Regions from separate parts of the Bacillus sp. FG16 genome, predicted to be linked through region 2. Evidence: riboswitches for the same ligand, from Rfam matches in the RefSeq annotation. Region 2 holds a riboswitch; the other holds the start of a gene.
The links. Region 2 has a riboswitch for cyclic di-AMP ahead of ACODS7_RS22975 (SipW-dependent-type signal peptide-containing protein). Riboswitches for the same ligand answer to the same signal wherever they lie in the genome.
Positions count from the first base shown of each region.

Region 1: it holds a riboswitch for cyclic di-AMP, as region 2 does, so the genes downstream of both, ACODS7_RS20425 (APC family permease) here and ACODS7_RS22975 (SipW-dependent-type signal peptide-containing protein) in region 2, are expected to answer to the same signal.

Region 1 covers NZ_JBMDKC010000060.1:24,605-34,278, reverse strand. The annotation lists gene ACODS7_RS20460 (sensor histidine kinase) at 1-96, shown strand, start outside; gene ACODS7_RS20455 (M23 family metallopeptidase) at 168-1,028, shown strand; gene ACODS7_RS20450 (Nramp family divalent metal transporter) at 1,089-2,384, opposite strand; gene trhO (oxygen-dependent tRNA uridine(34) hydroxylase TrhO) at 2,863-3,822, shown strand; gene ACODS7_RS20440 (hypothetical protein) at 4,033-5,508, opposite strand; gene panE (2-dehydropantoate 2-reductase) at 5,684-6,628, shown strand; gene ACODS7_RS20430 (hypothetical protein) at 6,693-6,821, opposite strand; cyclic di-AMP (ydaO/yuaA leader) riboswitch at 6,961-7,107, shown strand; gene ACODS7_RS20425 (APC family permease) at 7,252-9,078, shown strand.
Region 2 covers NZ_JBMDKC010000076.1:12,525-20,547, reverse strand. The annotation lists gene ACODS7_RS23005 (MFS transporter) at 1-1,108, shown strand, start outside; gene kdpDN (KdpD-like non-kinase potassium sensor) at 1,134-2,288, opposite strand; gene kdpC (K(+)-transporting ATPase subunit C) at 2,345-2,926, opposite strand; gene kdpB (potassium-transporting ATPase subunit KdpB) at 2,943-5,033, opposite strand; gene kdpA (potassium-transporting ATPase subunit KdpA) at 5,047-6,714, opposite strand; gene kdpF (K(+)-transporting ATPase subunit F) at 6,734-6,811, opposite strand; gene ACODS7_RS22975 (SipW-dependent-type signal peptide-containing protein) at 6,811-6,915, opposite strand; cyclic di-AMP (ydaO/yuaA leader) riboswitch at 7,014-7,159, opposite strand; gene ACODS7_RS22970 (hypothetical protein) at 7,294-7,416, opposite strand; gene ACODS7_RS22965 (hypothetical protein) at 7,420-7,653, opposite strand; gene ACODS7_RS22960 (hypothetical protein) at 7,667-8,023, opposite strand, start outside.

The DNA.
Region 1 (9,674 bases), on a different contig from region 2:
GAGCTCCATCAAGGGGATATCACTGTACGTAGTAACGATAAAGAAACAGTTTTTACTGTGAAATTACCGCAGTATAAAAAAGTAAGAAAGTCGTAAGTATTTCTTTCATATGCTGTAATTTTTACTTTGTATCATTGAGGAAAAGGATATGAGAGTAGGGATGCGACATGTGGAAGAAATTTTTATTAGTAATTATAGTTTCTTTTTTAATTATAAGTTGGATCTTAGTTTATGTAGCTAATGATGTTACATCAGTTTTTGTTTGGTGGAGTATACAGGCTTTTAGTTTTATTTCATTTTTCCTCTTGATAGGATCAGTAATAATATTTTTTTTGAAAGGCATTTTTAGAAAGCGGATAGATAGAACGCTATTTTTAATCATTCTGTTTTCTATCATTGGAGCTTGGCCTGTCGGTTGGTTTGCTAATATAGGTAGAATTGCTTACCCAGCAGATATACAATCTATGAGTCCTAAAGCAGTAGTTCGTTTTCCTTTGAATGAACGAGCATTAATAGGTTGGGGTGGTGATCGGTTAGAAACGAACTATCACGTTATAAAACCAAATGAAAGGTGGGCATATGATATTCTCATTCCACCTGCTGAAGTGAAAAGTAGTAAGTTAGAGGATTACGGAATATATGGAGCGAAAGTAATGGCACCAGCTTCTGGGACGGTTGTATCAATTAATAATAATGAACAAGATTTAGTTCCGGGATCGGATAATTTTCAGTCAATGGCTGGGAATCATATTTATTTACGACTAGATGAAACAGGCACATTTTTAATTCTTGCCCATTTAAAGAAAGGATCAATTAATGTGAGAGAAGGACAACGTGTAAATGAAGGAGAGTTTCTTGCTCAAGTCGGTAACTCAGGAAGTTCAAGTGAGCCGCATTTACATATTCATCATCAAAGGCAAGATCCGTCCAAGGTAAGTATGTTTTTTGCGGAAGGATTGCCACTTTACTTTCGAACTGAAAATGGTGTCATGATGCCGGAAAGAGGGACATACTTAAGTGGTAACTAGAAGAAAATCATTTCATCCAAAAAGGGTATTCCAAATTAAAATTGGAATACCCTTTTTTCATTACCCTACAAATGTTTGATACAATAAGAAAATATTTAAAATGATAACAAGTGCAGCAATGATCCAAGCGATAAAGGTTGTTATGCGGTGATTAACGAGCGCACCCATAATTTTTTTATTGCTTGTAAACATAATAAGTGGTACTAATGCAAAAGCAATACCGAATGATAAGACGACTTGGCTCATGACTAGAGCGTAAGTTGGATTTACACCTAAAGCGATAATTACTAGTGGTGGAATCATTGTAATAAATCGGCGTAAGTATAACGGAATATGCATTCGAATGAAACCTTGCATAATAATATCACCTGACATTGTACCGACAGAAGAGCTAGATAGTCCTGCTGATAAGAGCCCAATTCCAAATAACGCAGCTGATACAGGACCGACTAAGTTACTAAACTGAGTGTATGCCACATCTAAATCTTCAACGTGCATACCATTTTTAAAGAATAGTGCAGCAGCAACAATTAACATACTCGCATTAATTGCTCCAGCGATAACCATTGCGATAATGATATCAATAAATTCGAAACGGAAAATCTTTTTCTTTTGTTCATCAGTTGTTCCAACCACGCGGCGTTGTGTTAATGCAGAATGCAAGTATATTGCATGCGGCATAACTGTTGCACCTAAAATCCCTGCTGCAAGTAATATACTGTCTACACCTTGGAATTTTGGAATAAATAGTCCTGAAAGAAGGGGACTTAATTCTGGTTTTGCATAAAAAACTTGAATCCCAAAAGCGATTACTACAATGAAAATCATTCCTGTAATAATAGCTTCTAGTGGACGAAATCCTCTACGTTGAAATTCAAGGATAATAAATGATCCGGCTGCTGTAATTAAAGCGGCAGGTAGCATCGGGATTCCAAATAGTAAGTAAAGCCCCAATGCAGCTCCAATAAATTCCGCTAAATCTGTAGCCATAATAACTAGTTCACCTTGTATCCATAAGCCGATAGACACAGGCTTTGGAAAGTTTTCACGAGCTATTTCGGGTAAATTGTTTCCTGTAGCAATTCCTAATTTAGCTGATAAAGTTTGGATTAATACAGCCATTAAGTTAGAAGCGAGTATAACCCATAATAGTAAATATCCATATTGTGAACCAGCTGCGATATTTGTAGCAAAGTTGCCAGGATCAATATAAGCAACGGACGCGATAAAAGCGGGTCCTAAAAATGGTAACAGTCTTTTCCAACCTTTTGTTTCTCCACTTAAAGCTAAGTGGGCTGATTGTACAGTTGTACTTTCAGAAGGGAGATGTTCATCTTTTGTTATATCTTTATTCATAGTAGTTTTCCCCTTTAAAATGTTAACTTGATGAAATTATTGTATTTATTCTTACTCATTATTTCAATACATTTAAATATGTTATGTGATAATTTCATTTGAACACGAAAGTTTCCTTAATGCAAATTATATGCCTTTATGCAATGGATGGTGTGATAATGTAAAATGAATTGGGAGTTTATGGTGTGATGACATGGGGAAACATAGTGAATTAAAGGGCTGTTTTTGAAATTTATGTGAACATAAAGCCGATAATACAGCATATTAATTGATGGAATTGCAATTGTATGATATATAATATATTGGGATTACAACATAACCATAGTGTTATGATGTGTAATCTTGTTTTTTATTTTTGTTAACTGATAGAAAATAGTATAAAGAAAAGAAAATGGGATTCATTTTCTTATTATATATGTTTTGATATGAACGTTAACTTATACATGATTTTAAAAATTAGATAGGTGGTAGAAATACATTGGCAACTACAAAACCATACAGAGTATTACTATATTACATGTACACAACAATTGAAAACCCAGAAGAATTTGCTGCAGAGCATTTAGAATTTTGTAATTCACTTGAATTAAAAGGAAGAATTCTTGTAGCAAAAGAAGGTATTAACGGAACTTGTTCTGGAACTGTAGAGCAAACAGAGAAATACATGGAAGCAATGAATAATGATCCACGTTTTGATGGTATCGTATTTAAAATAGATGAAGAAGAAGGGCATGCATTCAAGAAAATGCACGTACGTCCTCGTCCAGAATTAGTTACACTTCGTCTAGAAGATGACATTAACCCACATGAAATAACTGGGAAGTATTTAGAGCCAAAAGATTTTTATGAGGCAATGAAACAAGAAGATACAGTTATCATTGATGCACGAAATGATTATGAGTTTGATTTAGGACACTTCAAAGGTGCGATTAAACCTGATATCGAATCATTCCGTGAATTACCAGATTGGATTAGAGAAAACAAAGAAACACTTGAAGGTAAAAAGATTTTAACTTACTGTACAGGTGGAATTCGTTGTGAGAAATTCTCTGGTTGGTTAGTTCGTGAAGGTTTTGAAGATGTAAGTCAGCTTCACGGCGGAATTGTAACGTACGGAAAAGATCCAGAAGTACAAGGTGAGCTTTGGGATGGACAATGTTACGTGTTTGATGAGCGTATCGCTGTTCCAGTAAACCAAAAAGAACATGTTATCGTTGGTAAAGATCACTTTACAGGTGAACCATGTGAGCGCTATGTAAACTGTTCAAATCCAGAATGTAATAAGAAAATTTTATGTTCTGAAGAAAACGAAGCGAAATATTTACGTGCATGTTCTCATGAATGTCGTGTAAGTCCACGTAACCGCTACGTAATACAACATGAATTAACGGAAGAGCAAGTAGCTGCTGCATTAGAGAAAATCGAAGCAGGGAAGTAAGCTGAATTCGTATAATAAAAAGGGTACTCCAAGTTTTATTTTGGAGCACCCTTTTTTTATTATACAGTCCTGTCATTTGTCGTTTTTTGTCGATAAGTCGATATATTTAAAAAATCGCTGATATATTTCGAGTTGCGCTGATATAATCGGAAAATCGCTGATAAAAATTTCACTTACTGCAGCACACCAAGAATTTGAAAATAACCTTCTTTAGTTTTTATCCTCTTTCTCTTTAACGGCAGAAAGTACCGTTTGTTTTACCCAAGCTTTTCTTTGTTTATGCTGTAGACCCCATTGATATAAACTTTGGGCTCCTAAAATAAGTGAAATGACAATGCCGCTAATCGCAATTAATAGAGCGAAAAATTCAAGAGGGGACGATATTTTGTTTGAATCGGTGTTTCTTAAAAGGTCAATCATAGTAAACCCTAACATTTGGCCCACTACAGAGTAGAGCGTTAAAATTAATAATAAAAGGCTATCTTTTTTAGAGGCGACATTTTCTTGATATTTAAACAAACTATCAAGATTTTGTTTCGCGTTCGAGTATAGAACCTCAATATTAAAAAGTTTTCTTAAGCGGAAGAAAATATCTTCACTTTGTGATTGGGATACTAATTCTAAAGAAAAATAATTAGCAGTGAACGAATTGATCGAATAAATTAATTTCTCTATTTCATTAGTATCTTGTTCAATGTTTAGCTCAGCATAGGCGTTTGCCATTTTTAATAAAACAATTTTATGGAATAGGTTTAATAATAAAGCGTAATAAAATTCCCCGTACATTTGACTAGCAAGTTTAGAGATTTCGCGTTCTCCTTCATTTGTTACACATGTAAAAATATGTTCTTCCATTATGAAATAACGATTTGGAGCCCATCTCTGATAAGCATGTTTTTTTAAATATTCATGAATGTAAGGAAGGTTATTTGCGCTTACATATGGTTTACCATCACTTGTTAATCCGGAAAGACTGGAAGTACGATAAACATCCACTTCATTAAGTTCCATACCTTCTTTTAGTGACAATAAAGTTTGAACGTACATTCTTTGGTCTTCAAAGAAAGGGAAGGTTTGAAAGTATGAACTTCTTAATCTCTTCTTTTCAAAGAAATCAGTTACGCCATGAAATAAATAACCAAAAATGAATTTTTCAACTTGGGAATACTTTTTTCCGTTACATTCAATACAAATAGACTCATTTGTATCAGTTTTAGTTTCAAGTACACGGAAGCGAGCAGCGAATTCGATTGCTTCAGATAAAGTCATATTTGGAGCAGTGTTTACTTTTGTTCGAATTGTTAAGAAGCCAAGTTCATAAGGACAAAGTGTTACATCAATAGAGTGTATCTTGAATGGAATTGAAATAAGGTTTGTTGTTAAATGTCCAGTTAAGTTAAGATCCTTTGAATAACGTTGCAAGCCCTTTTGATGCTCTGAGTGAGGAAAGAGAATTTTATTTGTAAATGAAAGATAGTATGCTTCCATATTTTGATGTGAAACTTTAAACTCCCCATAATATGTATTTTCATCATCGAGATGATCGAGCCGAAAAGGACGAAAATCGTTTTTTTGTAAGAAAGGGAACATATCTTGTTCATATCCAGCTTTAAACGAAAACGGGAATATAAATTGAAATATAGCTGTTGCTACACCTTTTTCCTCAATTGCTTGTATTGCCTCCATCTACATTGTTTCCTTTCCATATATGCTATAGAAACAACATGCCCAAATTTATTTGAAAATAACCACTGTTTTATACTTGTTTAAGAGTGAAAATTCAGCTTATTTAGCAGGGAACATGTATAATGTTATGTATACTAAAAGTTATAAAATTGTATTTTAAAAAGGGGGATGCTGTATGCGGATTTTAGTATTAGGCGCTGGTGGAGTCGGAGGATTTTTTGGTGGCAGATTAGTCGAGAAGGGAGAAGATGTCACGTTTCTTGTTCGTAGTAAACGGAAAAAACAATTAGAGGAAAGAGGACTTGTAATCCGAAGTGTTAACGGGGATTTTTCCTTCCGACCGAAATTAATAACGAAAGAAGAGCGAACTTCTCCATTTGATGTCATTTTATTTTCAACAAAAGCGTATCACTTAAACGAGGCAATTCAAGATTTGAAGCCGTTTGTTGGCGAAAATACTGTAATCATTCCATTGTTAAATGGTATCGCTCATTTATCGCTATTACAAAAAGAATTCGGCGAAGAAAAAGTAATTGGCGGTTTATGCTTTATCGAGACGACGTTAAACAATCAAGGAGAAATTGTACAAACTAGCGCTGCCAACAGACTTGTGTTTGGAGAAATTAAGTCTCAAAATTCAGAGAGAGTAAAGCATATTTCTAAAGCATTTTCAGGTACGAAATCTAGTTTTGTTTTAAGTGAAAATATTACGCAAGATATGTGGCATAAATATTTATTTATTACTGTAATGTCAGGTGTGACAACGTTAATGCGTGCACCAATTGGACCAATCCGTGAAAGTGAAGGCGGCCGTGATTTTATCCGTAATGTGTTTGAGGAATCTGTACAAATCATGAGAGTATTAGGAGCTCCAGTAAAGGCTAATATTGCCCAGGAACATATGAAAACGATTGATAAAATTTCGTATGATATGAAGTCATCGATGCAGCGTGATATGGAAAAGGGTTCGTTTATTGAAGGGAAGCACTTGCAAGGATATTTACTGGATGTAGCAGAGAAATTTTCTATAGCGGCACCATTATTAGGAACTATATATCAAAATTTAAAGGTGTATGAAGAGATGACCTTTAACAAATCTGTAATAGAATTAGATGTATGAAAAAATAAAAAAGATAGCAATATATAAGTGTATTGCTATCTTTTTTATTTTTTTGTATGACAAATTATTTATTTCTTTTCGTTCTATCTGTCAAATTTATTTCCTGTTCACGTTTACCATATAACTGATTAATTTCATTTGCTACTGCATCTAAATATGAATCGGAAAAAATAGGCTTCTTTTCTTTAGACATATGGGTCTCCTTTGCGGATTTTTAATATTCATTATGTATATTTCTCAGCGGATTATGCGCAATCATTTTAATTTTTTTCTTATTAAAAATTTTTGTTTACTTTTTGAAAATAAAGGAGTATTATAATCCACAGTTTTAATTTTCTAAATCGCTGAAACCGCATGGTACGGGGGACCCGTTTTTACGGATTAGTACATAATCCGATGGGGTGAATCCTTGAAAAAGGTAGGGCTACTCATAGGCCCGAATCCGACAGCTAACCTCGTAAGCGTTATATTGAGAAGGAAGGTGGAGCTTGTGCGACAAAAAAAATAATGTCTACAAGTCTATTTCGCTATGGCTTGTAGACATTTTTTGTTTTCTGAAGAAATTGTTTACTTGCTGTAAAAAGCAGAAAAGTTCGTACAAAATTATTGGAGAGTGGACAGCATTGGTTTCATCTATTAAAAGATTTTTAATTGGAAGACCGTTAAAATCAACAGAGCTTGGAGAACAAAAGCTTAATAAAACGAAAGCTTTAGCTATTTTATCTTCTGATGCATTGTCATCAGTTGCTTACGGTCCAGAGCAAATTTTAATTGCTTTAGCAGGTGTGGGAGCGATCGCTTATTGGTATTCCATTCCGATCGCTGTTGGGGTATTAGTATTATTGACAGCCCTTATTTTATCTTATCGTCAAATTATTTTTGCTTATCCGCATGGCGGGGGAGCGTATGTTGTATCAAAAGAAAATTTAGGGATGAATCCAGGCTTAATTGCTGGAGGATCTTTATTAGTCGACTATATTTTAACTGTTGCGGTAAGTGTATCTGCAGGTACAGATGCGCTAACATCTGCTTTTCCTAGTTTACATGCACATAATGTAATCATTGCGATTATATTTGTTATATTTATTACGATCTTAAATTTAAGAGGAGTAACGGAATCAGCTTCCGTTTTAGCATATCCTGTTTATTTATTTGTTTTAGCACTATTTATATTAATTGGTGTAGGCATATATAATATTTTGACTGGTCACGTTTCGCAGGCTTTACACACGCCGATCGGAACGCCGGTTGCGGGCATTAGTTTGTTTTTACTGTTAAGAGCATTTGCATCAGGTAGTTCTGCTTTAACAGGTGTTGAAGCAATTTCAAATGCAATTCCGAACTTTAAAGATCCTGCGCCAAACAATGCTGCAAAAACATTGCTTGCAATGGGTGCATTACTTGCTGTGTTATTTTCAGGAATTGTATTTTTAGCTTATTATTACGGAGTGACGCCGAGTAAAGAAGTAACAGTTGTTTCTCAAATTGCTGAACAAACATTTGGACGTAATTTCATGTACTATGTCATACAAGGTACAACAGCTTTAATATTAATTCTCGCAGCTAATACAGGCTATTCTGCATTTCCTTTATTAGCGGTTAACCTCGCAAAAGATAAATTCATACCGAGAATGTTTACGATTAGAGGAGACCGTCTAGGTTACTCAAACGGTATTATAATACTTGGAGTTGCTTCGATTATTTTAATTGTAGCTTTCCAAGGACAAACAGAACATTTAATTCCGTTATATGCAGTAGGTGTATTTATTCCATTTACACTTTCTCAAACAGGGATGGTATTAAAGTGGCTTCGTGAAAAACCTGAAGGATGGGCTTTAAAATTAACGGTTAATTTAATTGGTGCAGTTATTAGTTTTATCGTAATGAGCATGTTCTTTTTAACTAAATTTGCACAAGTTTGGTCGATTCTTATTTTCTTACCTGCTATTATCTTCTTGTTTCATCGAATTAAGAAGCATTATGATGCAGTGGGTGATCAATTAAGTTTAAAAACTTGTGAACCTCTTATTCCAATTGAGGGGAATGTAATTGTCGTTCCTGTAGCAGGTATGACGCATGTAGTAGAAAATTCATTGAACTATGCGAAATCTCTTTCTGCAGATCAAGTTATCGCTGTATATGTTGCTTTTGACAGAGAAGAGGAAAAGAAATTTGAAGAGAAATGGAAGGTGTGGCAACCTGAAGTAAGGCTTGTTACATTACATTCTCATTATAGAAGTATTATTCAGCCGCTAACGAAATTCATTGATACAGTGCAGTATAAGGCAAGTGAATTGAATTACCGCGTTACGGTCGTTATACCACAGTTCATTCCGAAAAAAGGTTGGCATAACATTCTTCATAATCAATCCAGTTTACTCATACGTGCGTATTTACTTTATAAAAGAAATGTTGTTATTACGACAGTTCCATATCATTTGAAAAAATAAGAAGATTTTTGAAGGATAGCTTCGTGAAAATGAAGCTATCCTTTTTGTGTATATCCTATGCATAATTGCATATGGGTTTAAAAATTATATCGATATAATTTTATCGGTTATTTGCAAGTAGTGTTTTCTGTGGTGATATGTAGATATTTCAATCGATAAAGTGAATCGGATTATATTTTGAAATAAGGACATGAAAGCTTGAAAATAAAGGGAATGAAAATACTTCTTTACGTTATATAAACAGCTGTGTTTAAATGACCTTACAGTACAAAACATATATGAAAACAAAACGAAATTTCATATTTACGCATGTTGTTTAATTTAAAATGAATAATATTTTTACGTAATATATTCACTATGTGAATGTGGGAATTTCGATGAAATAGAAAATTTATACAATGTTATTCATACTAAACACATATGAAAAATAATAAAATGTTTTGTGACGATAAGTAAGTACTGTAGCAATACGAGAGAGGTGGTTCATACATGGATCGCGGTGAGAACGTTCTCTATTTTAACCATCTCAAATTATGGGCAAGAAAATAGAATAATAAAATGCGATAGTAATAGTTGCTAATACATAGGAGGAGTTA
Region 2 (8,023 bases):
TATTTACACACCTATCTTACCGATGATTCAAAATTCTTTTCACACTTCTCTTTATCTTGTAAATGTAACAGTTTCACTTTTCACATTCGTTCTTGCAATTATGCAGCTCGTATATGGACCTTTAATTGATACAAAAGGGAGAAAATCTGTCCTTATCCCTAGTTTAGTCATTAGTACAATTGGTTCAATCGGATGTGCTTTTTCGGCAAACATTTATTTATTTCTCTTTTTTAGAGCTGTTCAAGCTATAGGAATAGCGGCTATACCTGTAGTTTCAGCAACGATTATCGGCGATTTATTTGAAGGAAAAGAACGCGGAGAAGCGATGAGCCTATACCAAATGTTACTTGCCCTCGCACCTGCAATGGCTCCACTCATAGGTGGTTATCTTGGCAGTATAAATGGTCACTTATCTGTATTCCTCTTTTTATCTACACTTGGCATTATCTTATTAATTATAAACATTTCACTACTTCCAGAAACAAAGCCAAATGTAATTAAGCAGTCTAAAGCACAAAAGAATTACTGGCTTATCTTAAAAAATAAAACTGGGTTTTCTATTACTCTTATTGGCTTCATTCAATTTTGTATTTACTTTTGCTTTCTCGTTTTTTTACCGAACATTTTAACAAATTCATTTCATCTAGCTGCAAGTGAAATTGGTCTTATGTTTGTACCAATGTCTCTTTCTATCATGCTAGGAAGTTTTTGCTACAAGTTTTTTCCAAAACGCCTCACAACAAAGCAAGCTTTATTTATTACGAGTTTCTTCAATATTATATGTGTCGTTTTATTCTCTTTCACATATAGCATCAATATCCCATTCATCATTATCGTTACATCTTTGTACGGTTTTAGTATGGGACTTTCTATGCCAACTCACACTACTTTATTAACAGAAGAATTCGTGCAAGAACGTGCAACAGCTATCGGTATGTACAACTTCATCCGCTATCTCGGTATGAGCACAGGGCCACTTCTAGGTGGATTTCTTTTATTTAACCAAAATTACTTTTGGATTTTCTTCCTAGGTGCAATTATGTTTTTACTTGTAATCTTATATGCAATGAAAATGCTAAGTTTTCATGCTGTACAAAAAGTAAAATAGAGCCCCCAAAAAGGTCGGCTCTATTTTACCCTCTTTGATCCGCAACAATATGAATATCAATATACTTTGTTTGTCTCATAATTTCATTTACAATAGAGCCTTTTCGTATTTCTTCCCACCTTGTTCTAGCCGATTGTCCAAGTAAAATTTGCGTTACCTGTAATCTTTTTGCGGCTTCAATAATAACATCTGCTGGCTTTCTTCCTTTCGCCTCTTCTAATACAAAACTCGCATCAAATTGATTCGTTAACGATTTCCACTCTTCAATTGTTTGTTTTTTACCTGCTGAAAGAGAATCTATATTTTCCCTCTCAACGTTTAATACGTACAATTCAGCATTTAACCGATCAGCCATGCGCCATCCCCGTCGTATTAATTTCTCCGCTGTTGAACTGTATTGTACACAAACAAGAATTTTTTCTTTTACGCCAATCGGTTCTATTACTGTTTGGCTAATTTTCTCGTCCATATCATCTGCCACTTCACGAAGTGATAATTCCCTAAGTGCTCCTAAATTATTAAGCGTAAAGAAATTTTGTAAACTTTGCTGAATTTTTTCTTCTTTATATATCTTTCCGTCTATTAGTCTCTTCCTTAATACCTCGGGCGTTGCATCAACGAGCTGAATTTCATTTGCTTTTTGTAAAATAAAATCTGGAATTCGTTCTCTTACTTTTACATTCGTAATTTGAGCTACAATATCATGAACACTTTCCAAATGTTGAATATTAAAAGCTGATAATACCGATATACCAGCCTCTAACAATTCCTGCACATCCATATAACGTTTCTTATGTTTAGAACCAGGAACATTACTATGCGCAAGTTCATCCACTACAACAACTTGCGGCGCACGTTTTATAATTCCTTCCACATCGAGTTCATAAAATACCTTTCCTTTATACTGTATTTCTTTCAAAGGAACTTTCTCTAAATCAGCAATTGCTTCTTCTGTTTCTTTTCTCCCGTGCGTTTCAATTAAACCAATTACAATATCAATTCCATCTTTTTTCATTTCTCTTGCATCAAAGAGCATTTTATAACTTTTTCCTACGCCTGGAGCTGCTCCTACATATAGCTTTAACTTTCCCCGATTTTGTTGCCGAATATATTCTAAATATTCCTCTGGCGTTCGCCTTTGAAACTTCGGTTCATAATCATCTGCATACAAAATAAACACTACCTTTCATTCGAAACAACGCTACCTCAATCCGTTAGATTGAGGTAGCACTATTACTATTTCATTAATTTCTGTAATGCTAAATTTAGCTTTAAGACGTTCACTCGATCTTCTCCAAATAAACCAAGTGCAGCACCTTCTGTTTGATCTTTAATCAATTGATCAAGTTTTTCTTTCGGAATATTCGTTAATTTCGAGATACGATCCACCTGCACAGAGGCCGCCTTTGGACTAATATCAGGATCAAGCCCTGAACCTGAATTTGTCACTAAATCTATCGGTACTTCTGTAACTGGAACAGCTGGATTTTTTTCCTTCCAGTCCACAATACTTTTCTCTACTCGTTTTGCTAAATCTGGATTAGATGGTGCATAGTTATTTGAACCAGATGCTTCAGCCTTATATTCAATACTAGAAACACGCCCTTGAAAATAACGTGGATCCGTGAAGTTTTGCCCGATTAATTTAGAACCAATCACTTCATTTTTATCATTATATATTAGACTTCCATCCGCATTATCCTTCATCACGGCTTGTGCAATACCAGTAACAATAAGTGGGTATACAAGTCCACACAACACTAGAAATGTAAAAGTAATACGGATAATTGGTGATAGTATACTTTGTTTCTTTTCCATCTTTTTCCCCTCTTCCTTATATGAACAAGCCGACAATTATATCAATTACCTTAATTCCAATGAATGGAACAATCACTCCGCCAAGTCCATAAATAAGTAAGTTTCGGCTAAGCAATGCATTAGAACTCATCGGTTTATATGCGATACCTTTCATCGCTAACGGAATGAGTAGTGGAATAATAACAGCGTTAAATATTAATGCTGATAAAATCGCTGACAGTGGTGATGTTAACTTCATTATGTTTAGTGCTTCCATTTGCGGAATCGCAAGTGTAAACATTGCTGGAATAATTGCAAAATATTTCGCTATATCATTCGCAATACTAAATGTCGTCAACGCACCACGTGTCATTAACAATTGCTTCCCAATTCCTACAACCTCAATAATTTTCGTTGGATTCGAGTCTAAATCAATCATATTTGCTGCTTCTTTCGCAGCTGTCGTACCACTATTCATCGCTAATCCAACGTCAGCCTGTGCTAATGCCGGAGCATCATTTGTGCCATCACCTGTCATCGCTACAAGTTTCCCTTTATCTTGCTCTGCTTTAATAACAGCAATCTTATCTTCTGGTTTACACTCGGCAACGAATTCATCTACCCCTGCTTCTTTTGCAATCGTTGCTGCTGTTAACGGATTATCACCTGTACACATGACCGTTTTAATCCCCATTTGGCGCAACTGTTCAAAACGCTCACGCATACCCGGTTTTACTGTATCCTTTAAATAAATTAAACCGTAAATACGATTATCTACTGCAACTACAAGTGGTGTTCCGCCCTCTTTTGAAATTAAGTCTGCTTTTTGATTTACATCTTTCGGAATTGTTCCACCTTGTGACCCAACCCATTCAATAACGGCACCGACAGCACCTTTTCTCACTTTCGTTCCGTCTTGTAAATCAACACCACTCATTCTCGTTTCTGCTTTAAACGGAACAAACTCCCCTTGTTCTGCAAGTTCTCTATTATATGATATAGATTTTCCCTGCACATACTCGATAACAGATCGACCTTCTGGCGTTTCATCTAAAACAGAACTAATAGCGGCCCACTTTCCAACTTGCTCAATCGTTTCATTTCCTACAGGCAATAATGTATGAGCCATCCGGTTCCCAAAAGTAATTGTACCTGTTTTATCTAAAATAATTGTATTAATATCGCCCGCAGCTTCTACTGCTTTCCCTGACATCGCTAGCACGTTAAATTTTGTCACCCGGTCCATCCCAGCAATACCAATCGCTGATAGCAAACCACCAATTGTCGTTGGAATTAAACATACTAACAATGCTACGAGTACAGCTGTATCAATTTGAAAACCTAAATAATTTGTAAAAATCGGCAACGTCACAACGACGATCAAGAAAATAAGAGTTAAGCTCGTTAATACTGTATTTAAAGCAATTTCATTTGGCGTTTTTTGACGAGCAGCTCCTTCTACTAAAGAAATCATTTTGTCGATAAATGATTCACCAGGATTACTCGTAATGACAATTGTAATTTCATCACTTACGACCATCGTTCCACCTGTTACGGAACAAAAATCACCGCCTGCTTCTTTTATAACAGGAGCTGATTCCCCTGTAATTGCAGATTCATCTACAGATGCTAATCCTTTGATTACTTCGCCATCATTCGGAATCATTTCTCCTTGTTTTACGATAACAACGTCACCTTTTCTAAGATCAGTTGCTGAAACTTGGACAATGTCTCCATTTTCTTTTACAACATTTGCAAACACATCTTTCTTCGACTGCTTTAAAGAATCGGCTTGCGCTTTACCACGACCCTCTGCTAATGCTTCTGCAAAATTCGCAAATAAAACTGTAAATAATAGAATGAGAGAAACTGTTATATTAAACCATCCTGGTATACTACTAGAACTGCTTGGAAGAAAAGATAAAATGAACGTAATGATAAACCCAATTTCCACAACGAACATAATCGGATTCTTTATCATGACTTTCGGATTCAATTTCGCAACGGATTGTTTCATCGCATGTGTTACGATATCACGATCCATCGTTTTCGCTTGTCTAACTTCATCTTCTACAGCATGTATTTGTGACTTATTTAATTGTTTTTCTTTTACTACTACCGGTCTCATCATTTACCCTCCATTACTTCAATGTAAGAAATTCTGCAATTGGTCCAAGTACTAACATCGGGAAGAATGTTAATGCACCGACAATTACAATTGTTCCGATGAAGATACCACCAAATAAACTATTATCTGTGCGGAACGTTCCGACTGTTTCTGGCACTACCGTTTTTTCTTTCAGCGAAGCTGCCACAGCTAGCATCGTAATTAAACTAAAGTAGCGTCCTAAAAACATAACTAAACCAGTCGTAATATTCCAAAACGGTGTATTATCTCCTAATCCTTCAAATCCAGATCCGTTATTCGCAGCTGACGATGTATACTCATATACAACTTGCGTTAAACCGTGGAAACCAGAATGAGAAATAGCATCCGTCCCTAAATTTGTTGAAAGAGCTAATGCCGAAAATCCTAAAATGAGCAATGGATGAAATAAAATCGTGACCGCGATTAATTTCATTTCCTTACCTTCAATCTTTTTACCTAAAAACTCTGGTGTCCGTCCAACCATTAACCCAGATATAAACACCGCGATAATTGCATACATAATAATATTTACAAAGCCTGCTCCAACGCCGCCATACACTGTATTTAACATCATATTTACAAGTGGAACTAGACCGCCAATTGGTGTTAACGTATCATGCATTGTATTAACAGCACCAGTTTCAGCAGCTGTCGTTACTGTTGCGTATAGTGAAGAAAATACTGTTCCAAATCGTACTTCTTTCCCTTCTGTACTTCCTTGTACATGTTCGATACCCATTCCATTCAATGCCGGATTCCCGTTTAGTTCAGATGTCGTAATCGTTATAAATCCTAGTAAAAACACCATAAAAAGTGACACGAAAAGGATGCGGCCTTGTTTTTTATTTCCGACCATTCGTCCGTACGTAAATGGAAGTGCTGTTGGTAATAACATCATAAGCATCATTTGCAAAATATTACTCATTTGTCCTGGATTTTCGAAAGGATGCGTAGAGTTTGCTCCGAAAAATCCACCGCCGTTATTTCCAAGTTCCTTAATGGAAACGAATGATGCAACAGGTCCACGTAAAATACTTTGCTTTGCACCTTCAATCGTTTGTGCTGTAACCGCCCCATCTAACGTTTGTGGTACACCAAGTGCGACAAAAACTAGTGCCGCAATAAATGCGATAGGAAGAAACACTCTCGTTAACGCTCTCGTAAAATCAACGAAAAAGTTACCAAGTTCTTTTCCAGCAAGTCCTCTTATAAAAGCCATAACGAGCGCTAATGTCGTTGCTGGTGCCGCAAACATTAAAAATGTAATTCCGATTAATTGTGATAAATAAGATAAACCATTTTCACCGCTATAATGCTGTAAGTTTGTATCAGCCATAAAACTAATTGCTGTATTAAAAGCGAGCGTAGGCTCCATCCCTTCAATATGCGCTGGATTTAGTGGCAGCACACCTTGTAATCTGAAAATGAAGTATACGACAACGATCATAAATCCATTTAATAAAACTAATGATAATGCGTACTGTTTCCACGTTTGATTGTATGCTTTTACACCCGTAATTTTAAAAATAAGTTTTTCAAAAGGCCCGAATACTTTATCTAACGTTTTGCTACCTTGAAAAGCTTTTTCTAAATAAATCCCCGTTGGCTTTGCTACTAAAATAAACAAGAGCATTGTAATAATGACTGCAACCCAAATCATAATGAATGATTCCCCCTAATTAAAACTTCTCTGGATTTAATAATGCATACACTAAATACACTGTAATTGCTGCGACAATAACCGATAAGACAATCATCATGATTGCTTTCCTTCTTTCACAACTTTATCTGACCAACTTGCAAGACTTGCCATCGATGCAACTAATAAAATAAAAATCCCGACCATTACAACATCTAACATAACTATCCCTCTCTTCTTTTGTAAAAATTTACCATTAAAATATTAAAAAAGAACACTGAGCTCTACTCAGTGTTCAAAAAATGAACAACAAAAAGTAAACCTCCTCTCTAAACGCTTACGAGGTTAGCTGTCGGATTCGGGCCTAAAGAGTAGCCCTACTTTCAAAACTGAAAGATTCACCCCAAGTGACGATGCACAAAATTGGTTCCCCCGCTCCATTTCTGGAACTCAGCGATTTTAGGTTTTTTTGGAAATTTTATGAATGATTTATGAGAGTAAATATACTCCTCTATATTTCACTTGTAAAGGGCTAAATTTCTGAAAATAATAATATTTACATTCGTTTAAACGCTTACATTGAAGATTATTACTATTATTTCATCTATTTTCTTTATTTCTCTTCTCTTTTCTTAAAAATGACCTTTTAAATATGAAATAAAAAGAGCGAATGACATGAAGTGCATAGCTTGTTGCACTCAGCATTCGCTCTTTTTTATTCAACCTTTATTCTCCTCGTAAAAATGCACGTAAATTTCTCCCACGAATATAAACTTGTGTCAATTCTGCATGTAGCTGCTCATACTCGGTAATATCCATCTCTAAATACAAAGCATCTTTTGATGGTAATATAATATATGGCCCGGGAAAAAGGGGATCAATCTGAACCAATTCTTGAACTCGCTCTACCGATACTGCCCAACGATTTGCTATATCTCCAAGTAATAGTACCTTCATCATTTCTTCCCCCGCCCTATTCAAAAAATAAAAAAGAAATATTATCACAATTTGTAAACACGACAAACTTAGCTCCAATTGTTTCATAGAGCCTCGCTGGATATCGTTTATTCCTTGTAACAACAGTAATAGGTGCTTGAAAAGAAAAACGAATGTGTTCTGTGAAGAAACTAACGATTGGAAGCTCATCCCCTAGTAAAATCACCTTCTTAATGCACTCACAAATACTAGTAAAATCCTGCTCCTTACTACAACTATAAGTCCAATCAAACCCACAATTCCTAACTTCAGCCGCTACCTCTTCATTTGCTGTAAAAATAATTAACTCATGCTGAAATGCAACTAGATCTCTTAAACTATTTACCTTACTTTC